Regions from separate parts of the Pseudoalteromonas sp. Angola-4 genome, predicted to be linked through region 2. Evidence: predicted binding sites of a transcription regulator. Region 2 holds the regulator's gene; the other holds the start of a gene.
The links. Region 2 encodes FliA, which starts transcription of late flagellar genes. Its sites were predicted from a motif close to CTAAAGNTNNNNNNNNNNNNGCCGATA; they were not measured.
Positions count from the first base shown of each region.

Region 1: pomA (flagellar motor protein PomA) is a predicted target of FliA. The motif match lies at 1,636-1,662, and genes of this name have one in related genera.

Region 1 is NZ_JAQREK010000011.1:140,821-144,222, reverse strand. It holds gene PSH48_RS13790 (flagellar motor protein MotB) at 1-813, opposite strand, end outside; gene pomA (flagellar motor protein PomA) at 816-1,583, opposite strand; gene PSH48_RS13780 (exodeoxyribonuclease VII small subunit) at 1,899-2,141, shown strand; gene ispA ((2E,6E)-farnesyl diphosphate synthase) at 2,144-3,031, shown strand; gene dxs (1-deoxy-D-xylulose-5-phosphate synthase) at 3,134-3,402, shown strand, end outside.
Region 2 is NZ_JAQREK010000013.1:70,924-74,325, forward strand. It holds gene PSH48_RS14725 (chemotaxis protein CheA) at 1-477, opposite strand, end outside; gene PSH48_RS14730 (protein phosphatase CheZ) at 493-1,260, opposite strand; gene cheY (chemotaxis response regulator CheY) at 1,276-1,659, opposite strand; gene PSH48_RS14740 (RNA polymerase sigma factor FliA) at 1,701-2,411, opposite strand; gene PSH48_RS14745 (MinD/ParA family ATP-binding protein) at 2,438-3,298, opposite strand; gene flhF (flagellar biosynthesis protein FlhF) at 3,291-3,402, opposite strand, start outside.

The DNA of each region.
Region 1 (3,402 bases), on a different contig from region 2:
ACGAGTATCAGCCCGCCCTACTACCATCATGCGGTTTTTATCAAACCCTTGTACCGTTTGTAATTCGCTTGCTACTGCTACAGCACGCTTTGACGATAAGTCCCAGTTATTAATATATAACTCATTAGAAACCTGAAAATCATCGGTGTGACCCGATACCGTAATTTCTCCAGGTACATCTTTTAATAACTCACCAATATCTTGAATTATGGGCTTAAACTTAGGTTGTAAAAAAGCACTGCCAGAGGGAAATGAGCCATTTTCACGGATACGAATAATGATTTGCTGCCCTAAAGATTCAAGCTCGATTGCACCGTCGATAATTTGTTTTTCGAGCTGTTGCGCTATTTTTTTCACTAACTCGTTAGTTTGTTCTTGATCGGCGGCTGAAGTTGCTTGCTCTGAAGATTGCTGCTGCGATGTACTACGTGACTCGCCACCACGCTTATCGCCACGCTGCTCTTGTCTACCACCAGCAGAGCTTTCATCACCCGCTTGAAACTCTAACATTTGCTGGGTCATTTCAACGGTTTGTTGCTGAATGGTTTCTATCGGGGTAGGTTCAGGCTTACCTGGGGTAAATTCCATAGCAATAACCGAGGTCCCTTTAGGGATATCTTTTACTTCTATTTTGTTTTGCACACCAAATGCAAACTTCATCGAGCCTGCTATTTGCTTAAATTTAAGTACATCCATTTCTGAAAACGCGAGCAAAAGTACAAAAAAGCACATTAAAAGCGACATTAAGTCGGCAAATGTTCCCATCCAAGCAGGCAGACCTGGTGGTGGGCATTTGCACTCTTGATCAGACATGGTTACTCCTCGGTATCTACTTTGCGCTTAGACTCAGCAAGGTAGTTTTTCAATATACCTTCAATTACTTTCGGGTTTTGGCCATCTTGAATACCTAAAATAGCATCCAATATTAGACGCTGATTCATGGCCTCTTCGTCTTTACGAAGCTCCAGTTTTACCTGAATAGGAATAGCCACTACATTTGCTAAAAATGCACCATATAAAGTAGTTAATAATGCCACCGCCATTGCGGGGCCAATGGCTTTAGGGTCATCCATGTTAGATAACATAGCAACTAAGCCTATTAACGTTCCTATCATACCCATTGCAGGGGCTATATCGGCAAGTGACTTAAATAAACCGGCGCCCAGTTCGTGACGAGTAGTGGTTAAAGAAATGTCTTTTTGAAGCGTGGCACGAACTACATCAGCATCGTGACCATCAACGAGCATATCTACACCTTTGCGCATAAAAGGGTTTGGTATTTCGGCTTCTTCGAGGGCTAAAAACCCCCCTTTACGGGCTGAATCAGCAAGTTCAACTGCTTTTTCAATCAGCTCTTCTGGCGATTCGATTTTAAACATAAATGCTTTACCAACAACTTTACCTATGCCCAAAAACTGCGACAAGGTAAAGTTTGATAACACAATAAATAGTGAGCCACCAAATACAATTACACTAGAAGGCGCATCGGCAAACATCCCCATTTCACCGCTACTACTCATAAACATGGACATGACAATTAAACCAATTGCGCCAAGGATCCCAATTATGGTTGCTAAATCCACATTTCCTCCAAAGTATTATACTTTGTTATTCAAACTTTTATTATTAACTGCTTATCGGCAAGATACTGAAATACTTAAGCCATTTTTGAAAAAAGTGTAAAACACTGTGTTTGGCCTAATTTTAGATCAAGATACCCTACTCGCCTAGCGACTGATTAATTTTATTGTACACAGTGAGCACTAATACGCATCTTATACATGGTAAAAATACGATTTAAACTGATATAACTCAAAAAACAACGATCATCCTTTGACCTAGTTTAGCATTCCCCCTAAAATTGGCTCCTAAATTTATCATGCTGGCTGAAATTAAACATGGCGACTAAAAAACCTGAAAACCTAAGTTTTGAACAAGCACTCGAAGAACTATCAACCATTGTCGGTGAAATGGAACAAGGTGATTTATCGCTTGAGCAGTCGTTAAAGCAATTTGAGCGTGGTATAGCCTTAGCTAACGCCTCAACGGGTAAGTTACAACAAGCAGAACAAAAAGTGTCTATTTTAATGGGCAATGACGAAAAAGCAGCGCTTACTTCATTTAACAACGATATGGAATAACCGTGAGCATACAAGAAAAAATAGAATGTGCTCAACAAGATGTCGTAAAGACCCTGCAACAGTACTTTGATCAACCCCTTGATACTGCACACACAGTAAAAGAAGCTACGCAGTACGGCTTATTTAACGGTGGCAAGCGTTTACGCCCCTTTTTAGTCTACGCAAGTGGTGAAATGCTCGGAGCTAATAAGCAAGATTTAGATATTCTTGCTGCTGCTATTGAGTGTATTCATAGCTACTCATTGGTGCACGATGATTTACCAGCCATGGATGATGACGACCTTCGCCGTGGACGCCCAACTTGCCATATAGAGTTTGACGATGCGCATGCAATTTTAGCGGGCGATGCACTACAAACATTGGCCTTTGAGCTTATCTCGACTCACAATTTTACCTGCAGCGCATCAACACAAGTAAAAATGATCAGCGCACTGGCTAAAGCATCGGGGCTTGAAGGCATGGTAGGCGGGCAAGGGCTAGATATAGCAGCCACAGATAAAGTGATTACAGTACAACAGCTTGAACGAATTCATAGATTAAAAACGGGTGCCTTAATCAACTGTGCCATTACATTGGGTGCATTATGTAGCGAAAAAGCAGACAAACAAACCTTAGAAAACTTACGTGTTTTTGGGTATGCTATAGGGCTGGCATTTCAAGTGCACGACGACATTTTAGATGTTGAAGGTGACACATTTACTTTAGGTAAGCCACAAGGCTCTGATTTAGCTGCTAATAAAGCAACTTATCCGGCCCTATTAGGTATGCAAGGTGCCAAGCAAATGGCGCAAAATTTAATAGAGCAAGCGCATCAAGCATTAAACAAAATAGATGCTGATACCTCTGTTCTAGCGGCGCTGGCAAACTACCTGATTAAACGTGACCATTGAGTGTTACATATACGTATTGCCATTTAGCACTGACATTATTACTCAACAGCGGTAACAACTAATAAGTTAGCACCGGTGTTAGCGAAGGATAAAATAAATACCATGACACTTGATAGTAGCAAGTATCCATTACTTAACTTGGTTGACGAACCAGCCCACTTACGCGATATAGCGCAAGATAAACTCCCTGCGTTTAGCAACGAGTTACGAGACTATTTACTCAACTCTGTTTCGCAAAGTAGCGGCCATTTAGCGTCTGGTTTAGGAACTGTTGAGCTTACCGTTGCTCTACATTATGTGTATAACACACCAGAAGATCGCCTTGTATGGGATGTAGGCCATCAAGCGTACCCGCATAAAATTTTAACGGG
Region 2 (3,402 bases):
TGGGTCTTCATCATCTGTTGCGCTAACGGGAGCTGCGGGTTCTTGTTCAACAACTTCGGGGGCTGTTTCAGTAAGCTCGTCATCCGTAGGCGGTTGACCAAGTTTGTGAAGGGTTTCTAATAATTGAGGGTCTGCTGGGTCTGGCTGTTCGCGGTTTTGAATAGTGGCAAACATTTCATTAATGGTATCTAGTGCTTGTAAAATCACATCCATTAATTCTGAATTAACAGTTCTAACCCCTTGGCGTAAGAGATCAAATACGTTTTCAGCACCATGACAGGCATCAACAAGCTCAGTCATAGCTAAAAAGCCTGCCCCTCCTTTTACGGTATGAAAGCCCCTAAAAATAGCATTTAGTAACTCAGTATCTTCTGGGTTATTTTCTAGCTCAACTAACTGTTCAGATAAAAGCTCTAGGATTTCTCCAGCCTCTACAAGAAAGTCTTGTAAAATATCTTCATCGACTTCAAAGCTCATGCAGTTACTCTCCTCTTAGAAGCCCAAACTTGATAATAGGTCATCGACCTCGTCTTGGTCAGATACAACATCATTTCGCGACTCTTTATCAATAATAGGGCCTTCAGGACCTGCTAATGTTTGTGCGGCAACCAGTTCTTCTGTTTCTTGTTGTTCTTTACTTTCAGCAATGCTGTCATCTTGTGCAGCAAATGCTGTTAAAAGGTGGATTAAACTTTCTTCTACTTCTCTGACTAATTCAATTACACGGCGGATAACCTGGCCGGTTAAATCTTGAAAATCCTGCGCCATTAGTACATTAGTCATTAAAGTTTGCAACTCATCGGTTTTATGATGAGAGCTGTTCATAAACTTGTCGATGCTGTGGCATAAGGTTTTAAACTCGCCCAGCTCTATTTCGCGGTTCATAAGCCTATCCCAAGTAGGCTTAATATGTGCAATTTCATCTGCTAGCTGCTGCGCAATAGGGAGGCTTGCTTCGACCGCATCCATTGTCTTATTAGCTGCATTTTCTGTCATTTCCATGACATAGTTTAAGCGCTTTTTCGCATCCGGTATTGCATCAGTGGTTAAATCGGTTAAACGCGTATCAAGTTCAAAGCTTTTAAGGGCTTCGTGTAATTGGCGTGTTAACTTACCTACTTCAGCAAAAAGCTGCGATTGCTCTTGAGAGGCAGTATCTAAAATTAATTGATCTGCTTTATCTTGCTCACCGTTTTCTAAAAAAACGACGAGCTGACGAGCTTGTTCTAAAGTAATTTGAGGCGCAGCTGGTGCTGACATAAGCCTCTCCTCTCATTAACCTAAGCGTTCAAACACTTTTTCTAATTTAGTTTTCAAAGTACCAGCAGTAAATGGCTTAACAATATAGCCATTAACACCTGCTTGCGCTGCCGCTATTATTTGTTCTTTTTTAGCTTCTGCCGTCACCATTAAAACCGGAATATGTTTTAATTTTTCGTCAGCTCTAATGGCTCTTAGCAAGTCAATACCCTGCATGCCTGGCATGTTCCAATCGGTTACAACAAAGTCAAAAACCTGATTTTGCAACATAGGTAATGCTGTAGAACCATCGTCAGCTTCTTGAACATTCGTGAACCCTAGGTCACGCAACAGATTTTTTATAATACGTCTCATTGTAGAGAAATCATCAACAACAAGAATTTTCATGTTTTTATCCAAAACATCCTCCGGTGAGGTCTTAACCTATAATTTACTTACTACTAGTTTATCCAGTCATTGATTTTTGCTTTGAGCTTAATCATCGCCTGACCATGTATCTGACTTACACGCGATTCACTTACATCGAGTATATGCCCAATTTCTTTTAAATTCATTTCATCGTTGTAATACAAAGAAAGCACCATTGCATCTCGCTCTGGTAAAGACTTTATTGCCTCTAACAATGAATTATTAAACCGTTCATTTTTAACATTATTAAATGGTTTGTCTAGCGCTAAATCTTGGCCTGCTGGGCTAATAACATCTTCATCTACCCCTAGGTCTTCTATACCAAGCACTTTACTGGAATTAACATCATTTAAAATATGATGGTATTCTTCTAGCGAAATATCAAGTTTTTCAGCTACTTCAGTATCTTTTGGTTCTCTATTTAAGTTATTTTCTAATTCTGTGATAGTTTCGGCTACTAATCGGCTTTTACGGTGCACCGAACGTGGTGCCCAATCCCCTCTGCGCATTTCATCAAGCATAGCGCCGCGGATACGAATACCAGCAAACGTTTCAAAGCTTGCCCCTTTACTGGCGTCAAAGTTTTTTGAGGCCTCGATAAGGCCAATCATTCCCGATTGGATTAAGTCATCAAGCTGAACGCTAGGAGGAAGACGAGCTATTAAATGGCACGCCACTTTTTTGACAAGCGACGCGTGTTTTTCAACAATCACATTTAAATTTTGTGTTGATTGATATCCCATAGCTCTTTTCACCGATGTTGTCATAATCAGCCGTTTACTAGCTTCTCAATGAAAAACTCTAAATGTCCTGAAGGTTGATTAGGTATAGGCCATTTTACTGCTTTTGTCGCTAATGTTTTAAACGCGACTGCTGCTGGTGAATTAGGGAAAAGATCGACAATTACTTTTTGTTTACGCGTAGATTTACGCATATTTTCATCATATGGAATAGTCGCAACAAGCTCCATAGACACATCTAAAAAGCGGTCTGTTACTTTAGAGAGCTTTGCAAAAAGCTCTTGGCCCTCGCGCATACTGCGCACCATGTTTGCAACAATTTTAAATTTATAAACGCCATGCTCGCGGCTAAGTACTTTAATAAGTGCGTAGGCATCAGTAATAGAGGTCGGCTCATCACACACCACCACCATGACATCTTGCGCTGCACGAGAAAAACTCAGCACCATGTCAGAAATACCAGCGGCGGTATCTACAATTAAAATATCAAATTCGGTATTAAGCTCACTAAAGGCACGAATTAACCCAGCATGCTCAGATGGGGTTAGCTCCACCATACTTTGCGAGCCTGATGTAGCAGGCACGATTTTAATACCGCCTGGGCCTTCAACTAAAATCTCGTCAAGTTCGCACTCACCTGAAAGGACATGAGATAAGTTTTTTTCAACACGTAGTCCTAGCATTACATCACAATTAGCTAGGCCTAAATCGGCATCTAATACTAATACACGATTACCCTGCTGCCCTAAAGCAATAGCAGTATTTAAAGAGACGTTGGTTTTACCCACCCCACCTTTACCGCCAGTGACAGCGATAACTTTTACGCCGTTGTTGTTGTTTTGACTCATTTTGCGCAGGCCGCTTGCTTGATCTAATACTGTGTTAATCATACATCCCTACTGTGCTTGGCGCCACTGCTTGGTGCCTTGAATGTTGTGCTTTTGCTCTTTTTAAATACAATTGCTCAGCTTTTTTTACTAGTTTTTCAGCATTT